4 regions of the Cellvibrio sp. genome follow, and region 3 is predicted to be linked to each of the others. Evidence: predicted binding sites of a transcription regulator. Region 3 holds the regulator's gene; each other region holds the start of a gene.
What was found. Region 3 encodes sigma-54, which starts transcription at its own class of promoters, with help from an activator protein. Its sites were predicted from a motif close to TGGCACANNNNTTGCNNT; they were not measured.
Positions count from the first base shown of each region.

Region 1: the regulator sigma-54 is predicted to act here: its motif matches at 2,443-2,460, upstream of flgF (flagellar basal-body rod protein FlgF).
Region 2: the regulator sigma-54 is predicted to act here: its motif matches at 1,028-1,045, upstream of ACWA6V_RS08815 (flagellar basal body-associated FliL family protein).
Region 4: the regulator sigma-54 is predicted to act here: its motif matches at 2,121-2,138, upstream of ACWA6V_RS00580 (flagellar brake protein).

Region 1 covers NZ_JBRFPI010000021.1:17,500-21,127, reverse strand. The annotation lists gene ACWA6V_RS02515 (flagellar basal body P-ring protein FlgI) at 1-22, opposite strand, end outside; gene flgH (flagellar basal body L-ring protein FlgH) at 61-762, opposite strand; gene flgG (flagellar basal-body rod protein FlgG) at 778-1,563, opposite strand; gene flgF (flagellar basal-body rod protein FlgF) at 1,626-2,369, opposite strand; gene ACWA6V_RS02495 (flagellar hook-basal body complex protein) at 2,645-3,628, opposite strand, start outside.
Region 2 covers NZ_JBRFPI010000108.1:4,506-8,133, forward strand. The annotation lists gene ACWA6V_RS08810 (flagellar hook-length control protein FliK) at 1-854, shown strand, start outside; gene ACWA6V_RS08815 (flagellar basal body-associated FliL family protein) at 1,082-1,651, shown strand; gene fliM (flagellar motor switch protein FliM) at 1,662-2,732, shown strand; gene fliN (flagellar motor switch protein FliN) at 2,722-3,126, shown strand; gene fliO (flagellar biosynthetic protein FliO) at 3,137-3,628, shown strand, end outside.
Region 3 covers NZ_JBRFPI010000512.1:78-2,538, forward strand. The annotation lists partial or broken gene ACWA6V_RS20515 (HPF/RaiA family ribosome-associated protein) at 1-25, opposite strand, end outside; gene ACWA6V_RS20520 (RNA polymerase factor sigma-54) at 140-1,786, opposite strand; partial or broken gene lptB (LPS export ABC transporter ATP-binding protein) at 1,990-2,461, opposite strand, start outside.
Region 4 covers NZ_JBRFPI010000004.1:9,727-13,354, reverse strand. The annotation lists gene ACWA6V_RS00585 (methyl-accepting chemotaxis protein) at 1-1,091, opposite strand, end outside; gene ACWA6V_RS00580 (flagellar brake protein) at 1,242-2,057, opposite strand; gene ttcA (tRNA 2-thiocytidine(32) synthetase TtcA) at 2,344-3,249, shown strand; gene ACWA6V_RS00570 (LysM peptidoglycan-binding domain-containing protein) at 3,324-3,628, opposite strand, start outside.

The DNA.
Region 1 (3,628 bases), on a different contig from region 3:
TCAGAAACAAAAAATTACGCATAAAAATACCTCAGGTTAAAAAGCTACACTTATACCAAATCACAAAGGCCATAAATCGCTATTAAAGAAACGCGACAACCATCCCATGGACTGGGAATTGGCCAACTCACCGGTACCGCTGTAAGAAATCTTTGCATTTGCCAAACGAGTCGAGACTATAGTGTTATCCGGTGCAATATCGTCTGGGCGCACCATACCGCTGATGCGGATAAATTCATCGCCACGATTGAGTGTGATCCACTTTTCACCACGAACAATCAAATTTCCATTAGGTAAAATTTCCGCAACAGTAACGGTGATATTACCTTGCAAACTGTTGCTTTGATCGGCATCGGAACTTCCATCAAAGGTGCGATCCTGTTCAAGTGTGGTGGTTAACTCATTACCTTTAATCGTTGGATTAACGCCTAATAAAGGCCCCGCATTAAAATCCACAGTGCTTTTTTTACCCGTTGCAACACCAGAGGATTTTCTCGATACGGTCCGCTCGCTCAGGGTGACGGTAATAACGTCCCCCACAAAATGTGCTTTTCGATCATCAAATAAATTAAGACCATAAGCAGCTTGATAAAGGGAGCCTTCAGTGCGTTGCGGCATCGGCATATTGGCTGCGATTGTCGGCGCATAGGCAGGATCATCTGGCATGGGTTTTTTGTTAGTAAAACAACCACCAAGGCCGATAGAAACTAAAACCACAATCAGTTTGGTGAGGAGTTTTTTACGAAACAAAAGAGCGCGCATAATCAAATCACTCAATTAGAGATTTTGGGTAATGTATTGCAACATTTGATCGGCTGTAGAGACTACTTTGGAATTCATTTCGTAGGCACGTTGGGTGGTAATCATATTCACCATTTCCTCTACGATATCCACGTTGGAATTTTCCAGCATGCCCTGCTTGATTACGCCCAAACCATTTTCACCAGGAGTGCCTTGAACCGGGTTTCCACTCGCAACAGTTTCCACAAATAAATTCCCACCAATTGGTTGCAAGCCCGAATGGTTTATAAAATCTACCAAGGTAATATCACCCAATTGTTGGGGTTCTACCTGGCCGGGAGTGTACGCATTGACTGTACCCGATGTGCCAATCGTAATTTTGTTGGCCCCTTCTGGAACAATAATCGCGGGCTCTAATAAGTAACCATCGGCATTGACTAGTTGGCCTTCACCATTAATTTGCAGCTGGCCATTACGGGTGTAGGCAATAGTTCCATCGGGTTGGAGCACTTGCAAAAAACCATGGCCGTCAATCGCAACATCCAATGATTGTTCAGTGACCTGCAATGTACCCTGGGTAAATTCTTTTTGGGTTGCAACAACACGCACACCCGCACCCAATTGCAAACCCGATGGCAATTCAGTTTCTTGGGTTTGTTGTGCCCCCGGTTGACGCTGGTTTTGATAAAGTAAATCTTCAAAAACGGCACGGTCACGCTTAAAACCAATGGTGCTGGTGTTGGCCAAATTATTGGAGATAGTGGTTAGCTGACGATCTTGCGCTGACAAGCCGGTTTTACTGACATAGAGTGCGGCATGCATGATATTTTCCTCGGGTTAAATACTTGTTATATGAACAAGCATTAAAAAAATGTTTACATCAATTACGACATCTGCAGCAGCTGTGCAGAACTGGCTGAGTTCTCTTCCGCTGTCTTCATGATTTTTACTTGCATTTCATATTGGCGCGCGAGGCTGAGAATTTGTGTAAATTCCTCAATCGCGTTGACGTTACTGCTTTCGAGCATGCCGCTACGCAAAGTGACTTCAACAGCAGGTAATGCCGGTTGCCCATCACGCTGGCGGAATAAACCGTCATCGCCTTTTTCAATTGCCTGAATATCGGGATTCACCAATTTGATTTGCCCCACCTGCACCATGGCTTCAGGCCCCTGCCCCTGCCCAACGATAGAAATAATGCCGTCGGCACCCACCTGCACTTTTTCATTTTCGGGAATATTGATGGGCCCGCCAGCACCCAACACCGGTAATCCATTGGCTGTACGCAGCATGCCTGTTGCGTCCACCGTCATGTTGCCGGCGCGGGTGTAGGCTTCAGTGCCATCAGGTGCTTGTACAGCAATGAAACCATTTCCCTGAATAGCAACATCAAGAGGATTGTTGGTAGCGATCATTGAGCCGGAAGTGAAGTCTGCGCGAGGGGATTCAGTCATCGCATAGGCTCGGGTTGGCTGGCCATCACCGTAATACACTCCCATACTGCGCGACTGCTCAAAGTCAGCGCGAAAACCGGTTGTGCTGAGATTTGCTAGATTATTGGCGCGGTTGGCTTGTGCCAGCATGTTGTGCTTGGCACCGGTCATAGCGATAAAGAGGGCTTTGTCCACGATCTGTACTCCAGTAATACCTAGCGCGATTCTTCACCGCTAGTTTTTTGGCAGATTTGCCGTTACTGGAGGTTTTGCAAGAGCGATGCCAAGTAAATAGGCAGTTTTCGATGAAATCTAAACCATTGATATTAATAGTAAAATCTGAAATAAACACAAGGCAAACGCGGAGCATAAAAACAGCGGAATAAATAAGCGGCAAACTGCTTCCGCTGTTTGCCGCTTGGCCAGGGTAGATATTGATGGGTATTGCTGAGCTCCACCCATCCAACCTATTAACGAAGGTTGATGATTGTTTGTGTGGTGGCGTTAGCTGTCTCAATGGTTTTTGCATTCGCTTGATAATTGCGTTGCGCAATAATCAGGTTCACTAACTGCTCAGACAAATCCACGTTCGACTCTTCCACAGCACCGGCCGTAATATTGCCCAATTGCGCAGAACCAGGCGCACCAATAATCGCCTCGCCCGTTTCAAATGTCTGTGCCCACATGGTATCACCTACTGGTTTTAATCCTTCAACACTGCTGAAGTTGGCCAGCGCCACCTGCCCTAATACCTGTGCCTCGCCGTTGGTAAAACGCGCGAATACAATGCCGGTATTGCTAATATCCAACCCGGCCAAACGGCCAGTTGCGTAACCATTTTGATCCAACTCTTCTACGGCAAATACACTACCAAATTGCGTACTACCCGCTAGATCAATTAAAAAGTTGGAGCTTGATGGTGGCTCTGCCACCGGAATTGTTCCACCTTGCAAAACATTCAATGGAGCCAGCGCGCCTATGGGTTCGCCATCCTCACCCAATGGAGTCCAGTTAGAAATAAGAATCGCATCAGTTGCGAACTCATCAATCGTGCCGTCCGGGGCAAAATGAAGGTTGAATGATGCCATTGTCGGCTCAGTATTTTGGGGCGACGGCAAAGTCGGATCAGGATCACCTACATTTTGGCCATCAATTTGTACATACATTTTCAAATGGTTAGCTGACGTAGCAGGATCTGCCGCGTCATAAGGCTGTTTTACAAAGTATTGGCGCATAACATGCGCGTTTCCCAAACTGTCATACACAGTAGTAGATGTTGCATGGTTAAAGGTTTTCTGATCAGTGGGGCTAAATGCATTAATGGGGATTGGAGTGAAAAAGTTAGGGATATTAATAGAACCAAACATGCTTCCACCAAAGACTGGCACAGTGGGGGTGCTACTTAAAACGGAATATCCCTCTTGCATGGTGACTGTGACAGTACCGCCAACAAC
Region 2 (3,628 bases), on a different contig from region 3:
CAGAGCTAGCGGCAGGTGCATTATTCGACAGTCAGTCACCCTTGGTGCTGACTACCCAGATAGCACCGGGTCACTTGGCTTCACTCACCATCACCGATGCCCCATCGGCGCAGCCAGCCGCTCTGCAAACGGTGGGCGGAGCCTTGCCTGGAAACTTGTCAGGTGAGCTGGCTCTGGATGACGCGGAGACTGAAACCGATGTATTGGCCGGCGATGGCACTGTTACAGATTCTGGGGAAAACCCTGATTTCCTGCTGCTTAACTCCAAAGCTGCGCTGAATAAATTGGCCGAAACCTCCATGACTGCTGCGACACTGGATAAGACAGCTCCCGCCGCTGATTTGGCAAAACCCGCACCGGTTAGCGCAGCAATTGAAACATTGACACGATTAGCCGAGACGCAATCACCTGCTACACGGGCATTTGTTGTTCAAACGGGAGTGCCAGTAGCAGTCGGTACACCCCAGTGGAGCCAGGCAGTGGGAGATAAAGTCCTCTGGCTTGCAGCACAAAATGTGAGTTCTGCTGAAATACGCCTCGATCCGCCCGAGCTAGGCCCTATGCAAGTCAAGGTGAGCGTCAATCAGGATCAGGCCACAGTGACTTTCACCAGTCCGCACCCAGCAGTGCGCGAAGCCCTGGATCAACAATTGAACCGTCTACGCGAAATGTTCTCCGAGCAGGGACTGAATTTGGTGAATGTGGATGTATCCGACAAATCCTTTGCCCAACAGAAGCGCGAACAGGAGGAGTCTGCTAAAAATTCAGGTAGTCATGGGTTGGATGAAGATGAATTGGCACCGCTGGCCATCACCCAGGCTATTTCCATGCGTCTGGTTGATCATTACGCATAGTTTTAATCCGTTCCTCATCAGTTAAGCCTCTTTTTTTTGCCGGGAACCTGATCAGATTGCTCAGGTTCTCTACATCTTTGTTTTGCATCAGATTTTTTTACTCATTCTAACCACCTTTCTCACGCTCACCCTCGCAAACCCTCTATCCGCTGCTAAGCTTTCAAAGGCGATACTGGCATAGGTATTGCTCAAACCCTTTTAGCCTTTGAAAGTGACGGAGTTTTGACATGGCGGCAGCCCCCAAAGCAAAAACTGATGCAGGCAACGCTGATGCGGCTGCAGATGGAAAAAAGAAAAAAAAGAAATTGTTGTTAATCATTGGTCTGGCGGTAGCACTGATCGCAATCTCCATCGGCGGTACTATTGTGGCATTAAAATTTTTGGCACCAGCGCCACCGGCGGGTGAGGCTGCAGAAGAAGAGCAGGCAGAATCGACTTTGGCGCCTGCGCTTTATTATGAAATGACTCCTAACTTTACGATTAATTTTAATGTAAATGGTCGCCAGCGTTATTTGCAGGCGGCAATCACCTTGTTGTATCGCGATCCCTTGCTGGAAGAGTTATTAAAGTTACATATGCCGGCAATTCGCAATGGTTTGGTCATGCTGTTAAGTGCCAAAAATTTTGAAGAGTTACAGACAAACGAAGGGAAAGAAACTTTACGGGAAGAAGCGCTGGAAATTATTCGCAGCCAATTGCAGAAAGAGCAAGAAGCCCTGGTTACCAGTGGCAAAAGCGAAGAGGTTTCCCCCTCGAATGTCGAACAAGTGTTGTTTACCAACTTTGTAATGCAATAAGGAAACCGCTGTGCAAGATTTACTCTCGCAAGACGAAATTGACGCGCTCCTCCACGGCGTTGATGACGGTGACATAGATACCGAGGGCGATGCTGAACCCGGTACGGTAAGAAACTACGACCTCACCAGCCAGGATCGTATTGTGCGTGGGCGCATGCCCACGCTCGAAATGATCAATGAACGTTTTGCCCGCTACACCCGCATCAGTATGTTTAACTTATTGCGTAGAACTGCCGATGTTTCAGTTGGTGGTGTGCAAATCCAAAAATTTGGCGAGTATGTCCATACGCTTTACGTGCCTACCAGTTTGAATATGGTGAAGTTTCGACCTTTGCGTGGTACGGCATTAATTATTCTCGATGCGCGCTTGGTTTTTAAATTAGTGGATAACTTTTTTGGGGGCGATGGCCGCCACGCAAAAATTGAAGGCCGCGAATTTACCCCGACTGAATTGCGCGTAGTGCAGATGGTATTAAATCAAGCATTTATCGATTTAACCGAGGCCTGGAAAGCGGTTTTCCCTATCAATTTTGAATATGTCCATTCAGAAGTTAACCCCTCGCTTGCCAACATTGTCAGCCCCAGTGAAGTCGTGGTGGTGAGTACGTTCCATATTGAATTGGATGGTGGCGGCGGTGAAATGCATATTACTGTTCCTTATTCAATGATCGAACCGATTCGCGAAGTGCTCGATGCCGGTTTGCAAAGTGACAGCGATGAGCATGACGAACGTTGGGAAAAAGCCTTGCGCGAGGATGTGCTTTCGGCAAGTGTGGATTTGGAATGCGACATCGTGCGGCGCGACATTACCCTGCGCGATATTGTTGATTTAAAAGCGGGAGATATTATTCCAATTGAATTCCCTGATTATCATGTATTGACCGCCAATGGTGTTCCTATGTTCAGGACCCAGCTAGGTCAAACCAATGGTTTTCTCAGTTTGAAAATTCGCGAATTTATTGACCGTCGCAGTGCTTACAATATAACCGGCACTAAAGGTGATAGCACAAAAACCGATGAAACAACTAATACTAAAGAAGAGCGTGTGACTGCAACTAAAGGTGGAAAAAATGGCAAATGATGATGTTGATCAAGACTCAATGGCCGATGATTGGGCTGCCGCTATGGCAGAGCAGGCTGATGTTGATGAAGCCATGGCCAGCGCAGTGTCGTTTGATGAATTAAAAAGTGAAGTGCTTAAACAACCGCCGGGCAGTCCGGATCTGGATGTGATTCTGGATATTCCAGTGTCTATCTCGATGGAAGTAGGGCGCACTTCAATTACGATTCGCAATTTATTGCAGCTCAACCAAGGTTCGGTAATTGAATTGGATCGTCTTGCCGGCGAACCGCTGGATGTATTGGTCAACGGTACATTGATCGCGCATGGCGAAGTAGTGGTGGTCAATGAAAAATTTGGTATTCGTATGACTGATGTTATCAGCCCTGCGGAACGCATTAAAAAACTGCGTTAGGAATAAAAGAATGCCCCTCGTCTTGTTAACAAAAATCCTTTCGTCATTGAGGTGCAAGCTCTTCGCTAAAGGACGAGGAACATTATTGTTGGCGATAGTGTTTTTCACTCAACTCAGCTATGCGCAAGGCGCTGCGACCACAGCGCAGATTGGCAGTGGCCGTCACCTGGTCAATGTAACTCTGGCATTGATGGGTATTATCGGTTTAATTTTTGCTATCTCCTGGTTTGTTAAGCGTTTTAGCCAAGGTGCTTTTTCAGCGAATGCCCACATTAAAGTTTTATCGGCTATGCGTTTGGGTACACGTGAGCGCATAGTGCTGATTGAGGCGGGTGGGCAGCAATTATTATTGGGGATTACATCAACCAATATTAATACCCTGCATGTATTTGAAACGCCGATTGTGGTGGATGGCAAAACCGAAAACCCATCTGACTTTAGCCGTAAGTTAATGGCGATCCTGCAGCAAAAGTCGTCGCTAACCCCTATGCAAGACTCCAAC
Region 3 (2,461 bases):
GGCGACCGCTGATATTTATTTGCATAGATACTTCCTCTCGCTAGAAACAAAACGGTTGCGGCTGGCACAACCTCGCATTACATCCATGAATTTTTTTGATCCGAACTTTATTGGTACTACAACTAATACAATTAAATAGCTAAATAGTTTTGCGTTCATTCGACGGTGGAATATTGAGTGATTCACGGTATTTGGCGATGGTGCGGCGCGCCACTTGAATCCCCTGCTCGGCTAGCAGATCGGTAATCTTGCTATCGCTGAGCGGTTTTTTCGGGTTCTCGGCGCTCACCAATTTTTTGATGATTGCGCGAATCGCAGTTGATGAACATTCGCCGCCGCTGTCGGTGCTGACATGGCTGGAGAAAAAATATTTCAGTTCAAAAATACCCTGCGGGGTATGCATGTATTTTTGTGTGGTCACACGTGAAATTGTAGATTCGTGCATCTCCACAATTTCGGCGATATCGTGTAGCACCAGGGGTTTCATCGCCTCGGGGCCGTAATCCAAAAAGCCGCGCTGTTTTTCCACAATACAACTCGCCACTTTCAGCAGGGTTTCATTGCGGCTCTGCAAACTTTTCAAGAACCAGCGCGCTTCCTGCAAATTATCTTTAAGGAAGGTGTTGTCGGTGCTGGAGTCGGCGCGTTTCACCATGGAGGCGTAGTCGGAATTGATGCGCAGGCGCGGCGCAATATCCGGATTGAGTTCCACTATCCAGCGGCCATCACGCTTTTCAACGAATACATCAGGTACGACATATTCGGTATCGCCGTTGGCGATCATATCCCCCGGGCGGGGATTCAAACTTTGGATTAATGCCACTGCCTGGCTTAATTCAGCTTCTTTCAATTTGGTGCGGCGCATCAGCTGGCGATAATCGCGGCTGCCGAGCACTGGCAAATATTGCTTGGCAATTAATTTTGCCGATTCCAAAAACGGTGTTTTCGGATCAAATTGCTGTAGTTGCACTAACAGGCATTCAGATAGATTTTGACTGCATACACCGCAAGGGTCGAATTGTTGCAAGCGGTGCTGCACTGCTTCAACTTCGTCGAGTTCCAGTTCTTCAAAATCGCCGCGCATACCTTCAAAAATTTCTTCGATGGTGATGGACAGCATGCCGCTCGGTTCCACCGCATCGATAATTGCCATCGCCAGTACGCGGTCGCGATCCGACATGGGCGTCAGGTTTAACTGCCACATCAAATGGTCATAGAGCGAATCAGTTGCGGCGCGGCGACTTTCAAAATCATTGTCTTCGTTGTCGTAGTTGCTGGAGCTGCTGCTGGAGGACGATTGGTAAACATCATCCCAACTGGTATCGACCGGGAGGTCGCTGGGGATGGAATCGCTCCAGTCGCCGCTGTCAGCACTAAAGCCATCACCTTCGCCGTATACATCGCTATCGCCAAAACTTTCACTTTCACCTTCACCGAAGCTTTCACCGCCTTCGGAATAGCTATTGGTTTCGCTGTAGTTGTCGGCTGTGCTGGAGGAGAAATTTTCGCTCGCGGTAAAGTCGGTGCCGTGGTCAGTGCCAGCTTCAGCGGCTATCTCCAATTGGCGGGTGTAATCCGCTTTATCCAGTTCGCTCCCTTCGTAATCATTGGTGCTGCTGGGACTATCGAAGCTTTCTTCCACTTCCAGCATGGGGTTGGATTCAAGCGCTTCCTGTATTTCTTGCTGCAGGTCTAACGTCGATAATTGCAAGAGGCGGATGGCCTGTTGCAATTGCGGAGTCATGGTCAGCTGCTGACCGAGTTTGAGTTGGAGAGATTGCTTCATTATGTGAACGACAAACCCTTATAACGCAGGATGGAAAACATCAGATAGGTGGAGTTTAGTCAGGGTTTGGCGCGCAAGCAATAAGCTTAAGCAAGCTTTATGCCTAATGATCAAATAATGTTACTTGTCAAGTTGTTTGTGTGTTGCCTAAGGTGTTGCTGACGGGCGGTTGGTAACACCGGAGGTGACGGGTTTAGCCATCTTTACAGCCGGAAATGCTCGCCTAAATAGACTTCGCGTACCTTGCTGTTGCTGAGTACGGTTTCGGCATCGCCCTCGGCAATAATGTGCCCTTCGCTAACGATATAGGCGGTCTCACAGATATCGAGCGTTTCCCGCACGTTGTGGTCGGTTATCAGCACGCCGATACCACGGTCTTTAAGATGGCGCACAATTTCTTTGATGTCGTTGACTGAAATAGGGTCAACACCGGCAAAGGGCTCATCGAGAAGGATAAATTTAGGGTCGGTGGCCAGCGCACGGGCGATTTCTACCCGGCGGCGTTCACCGCCTGAAAGTGCCATCCCCAGGCTGTCGCGAATGTGGGTGATATGGAATTCATTAAGCAACGATTCGAGCTTTTCCTGGCGCTGGGTTCGATCCAGATCTTTGCGCGTTTCCAGGATTGCCATGATGTTATCGGCGACAGTCAGCTTGCGGAAAATCGATGCCTCT
Region 4 (3,628 bases), on a different contig from region 3:
ATTCCGCGAATCACATCGACCACATTGGCGATTTTGCTACTGTCTTCGCTCAATTTGTTGAGCACGCTACCCAGATTGCCGACGGTTTTTGATAAATCATCAATCGCGAGGCGGGCACCTTCAATAACAAGATTGCCTTTGTCCACTTCGCCAATCGCTGCGCCAGTCGCCATCGATGTCTGGTTTGCACCGCTTGCGACCTCCTGAACCGCTAGCGCCATTTGCTGCATAGCGGTGGCAACCCCTGCAGTTTCTTGTTGTTGGGCACTCATCCCCTCATAGGTTCTGCGTGCGTGATGATGTGCAGCGCCCGCTTTTTGTTGCAGCTCTTTGGCTGATTCACCAAATCGCCCCAATGCCGTACGCAAGCGTGATTTTATCGCGTGTTGCGCTAATTCAATTTCACCCATTGCATCGCATCGGCCGGTATAAATATAAGCGGCAAAAGGGTCATTGATAGTGTTCCGGGCGTCTTGTAGTGCCTGTGCAATTCGGTTTTGTTGCATTAATTGCGCAGTGCCGCCAGTGATCAGTGCGATAAAGGTAGTTGCAATAACGGAGGTGAATGATAGAGATGCAAATACACTAGTGGCGATGAGTAACAGTATCCAGCTTGTCAGCGCAACGAGGGTGCTACCGCCAAATTGTCCCCAAAATTTTTCCCAGGATGAGTAGGGCGGTTTGCCCCGGTTTAAGCGTTCATAGACACGTTCCGCACGGCGAACCAGATTGGGATCAGCTTTGGCGCGAACGGATTCATAGCCGTAGATCTGGCCTTTTTCCCTTAATGGAGTGATATAGGCATCGACCCAATAGTGGTCGCCGTTTTTGCAGCGGTTTTTCACCACCCCCATCCAGGGTTTGCCGGCTTTCAAGGCGGTCCAAAGCATCTCAAATGCGGCTGGCGGCATCTGCGGATGACGCAAAATGTTGTGCGGCTGGTTGAGCAATTCTTCGCGGCTGTAGCCGGAGATACGGCAAAAGGTTTCGTTACAAAATTCGATATCGCCACGTATATTGGAGGAAGAGACAATTTCCTCGTTAGTGGAAAGATGTACTTCCCTGCCGGTGATATGACCGTTGTTGCGCATGAGTGAATTCCTGATATAACGATAAAAACCTGACCTATCGTGCGACGTTTTTATCCAATTGCAAAAACTCACGAGTAGATCATCTGCCTTGACGTTTCAAGCCTAGTCTATAACTGGCGAATCTCTAGTTGCTCTATAGCCATTTAGACTTCAGGCGGCCTGGGTGCTTGTTGACTGGGGGCGGGAGAGTTTGTCGCAGCCGAGTTGCGATTCACGCAGAAATCGGGCGAGAGCGGTGCGCGTCTCTTCCTCCATATCGATAAACTCAACACTAATTTGCGTATGACGATAGGGACTGCGACCGATCCGGAAGGCACAGATACGCGCGCGACAGCGAATCTGTAATTCATCACTGATATCGACTTCGCACATGGGCAAGAGCGCGCCGTGTCGCAAGTAGGGGAGCATGTTGCCTGCAACGATCAAGCGCAGGCCGCCTGTGGAAATATCCTGCAGGGTGCCATAGCTTGGTTCCTGCCCCAGCGTACGAATTTTCACCGAGAGCGGTGATTGGTGGCCGATGATATAACGCGGGGAGCTGCGTCTGGGCATGTAGTAGACAAATTCGGGTAAGTTGATTGCAAAGCCCGAGGCATTATATGTGGAGCCCATAGCGACAATATGAGCACGAACGACAAGTTGCTCGCCATTGCGGTGATGGCGCAAAGTAATTTCGTCCCCAGCATCCAATATATGCTGCTGGGGGAAAAGATCATCAAGCCATAGCAAGCCGCGCTCAATATCAATTGCAAGGATCATGCTTTGATAAACGCGGCTGGCGCCTGTGATCTTTACCTCCAGCAATTGCCGTTGTTTTTGCAGCTCCCAAAGTGGGAGGTATTGGTCGGGAATATAATTCTCCGATAATACGTCCTCCTGCTCAGCAAGCGGATTTCTTGGTTTGGAGGTCTGGTGTGTCACAGAAGAGCGGAAACTTTTCTTAAACAGTTTATCGATAAACGACATTACTACCTCCTCGTGGCAAAAATTCTCCCCCAGCGCGAATTTCGGTGGGGTTTAATAGGGGTAAGAGCAAGCCCTATGCCAGATACTTGAGATGCCAGTTTGATAAGGTGTGCGGGCGGTACTTGCTGCTATTTCAACCAGTTAGCCTGCAATTCCTGAATTATAGACCGGCAAAGGCTTGCCGTGTTCCGGTGATTGATTTCAACTTGCGCGTAAAATCCGTACAATGCGCCGCTCGCCGACCCAGTGGCCGTTTGATCTACCTTCCCGTATGAGTTTTGAGTCCATGAAAGAGTTACACGAACGCAAAGATCGCCTTGAATTTAACAAGCTGCAAAAGCGTCTGCGCCGCTTGACCGGTTCAGCGATAGTCGATTACAACATGATCGAAGACGGCGACAAGGTGATGGTGTGCCTCTCGGGCGGGAAGGATTCATACACTATGCTGGATATCTTGATGAGCCTCCAAAAGACCGCGCCCATTTCGTTTGAGCTGGTGGCTGTCAATATGGACCAGAAACAGCCTGGTTTCCCTGAACATATCTTGCCTGCCTATTTGGAGCAGGTGGGTGTGCCTTACCATATTATCGAGCGCGATACCTACAGTATCGTCAAAGAAGTGATTCCGGAAGGTAAAACTACTTGCGGACTCTGTTCGCGTTTGCGCCGCGGTACACTTTACGGTTTTGCCGATGAGATAGGTGCGACCAAAATCGCGCTCGGCCATCACCGCGACGATATTATTGAAACCCTGTTTTTGAATATGTTTTTCGGTGGCAAATTAAAAGCTATGCCTCCCAAATTGTTGGCGGATGATAAACGCAATATTGTGATTCGCCCGCTGAGTTATTGCGCTGAAGAAGACATTGCGCACTTTGCCGCGTTGAAAGGTTTCCCGATTATTCCGTGCAATCTGTGTGGATCGCAGGAAAACTTGCAGCGTCAGGTAGTAAAAGACATGTTGCAGCAGTGGGAGCGTCAATTTCCTGGACGCACTGAAACTATTTTTTCTGCAATCCGCAATGCGCAGCCATCGCAATTGGCAGATTTGAATTTATTTGATTTTGTAAATCTTAAAATTAACAAAGATGCCGCCGTAGCCGAGGCCGACACAGATTCTTGCAGCATAGTGCCGCTGGCAAGCCGCATTGATACTGCGGTTCAGTATGTTGATGTGTTGGATATTCATTGAGAAAAGCTAGCTATATCCATCAAAAAAAGGCCTGATTGAAAAATCAGGCCTTTTCCATTATATGCCAAGAAAAATTAATTTTTTGCTGTGAGATAAATCGTTAATTCCTGACCCGGATGAATGTAGCTTTCATCTTTCACTTTATTCCAGTTCAAAATATCTTTTTTGGATACATCAAATTTGCTGGCAATTTTATGCAGTGTATCGCCACTTTTAATTTGGTAGGTAATTTTGTTATCTGCAGTTTGAGTAACAGTTTTATTGACCACTAATAATTTTTGTCCCGGCTTTAACTTTGCGTTGGCCGGTAATTCATTCCACTTCAGCAAATTTTTCACGCTGGTATCGTGTTTTCTGGCGATGGTCCAAAAGCTGTCTC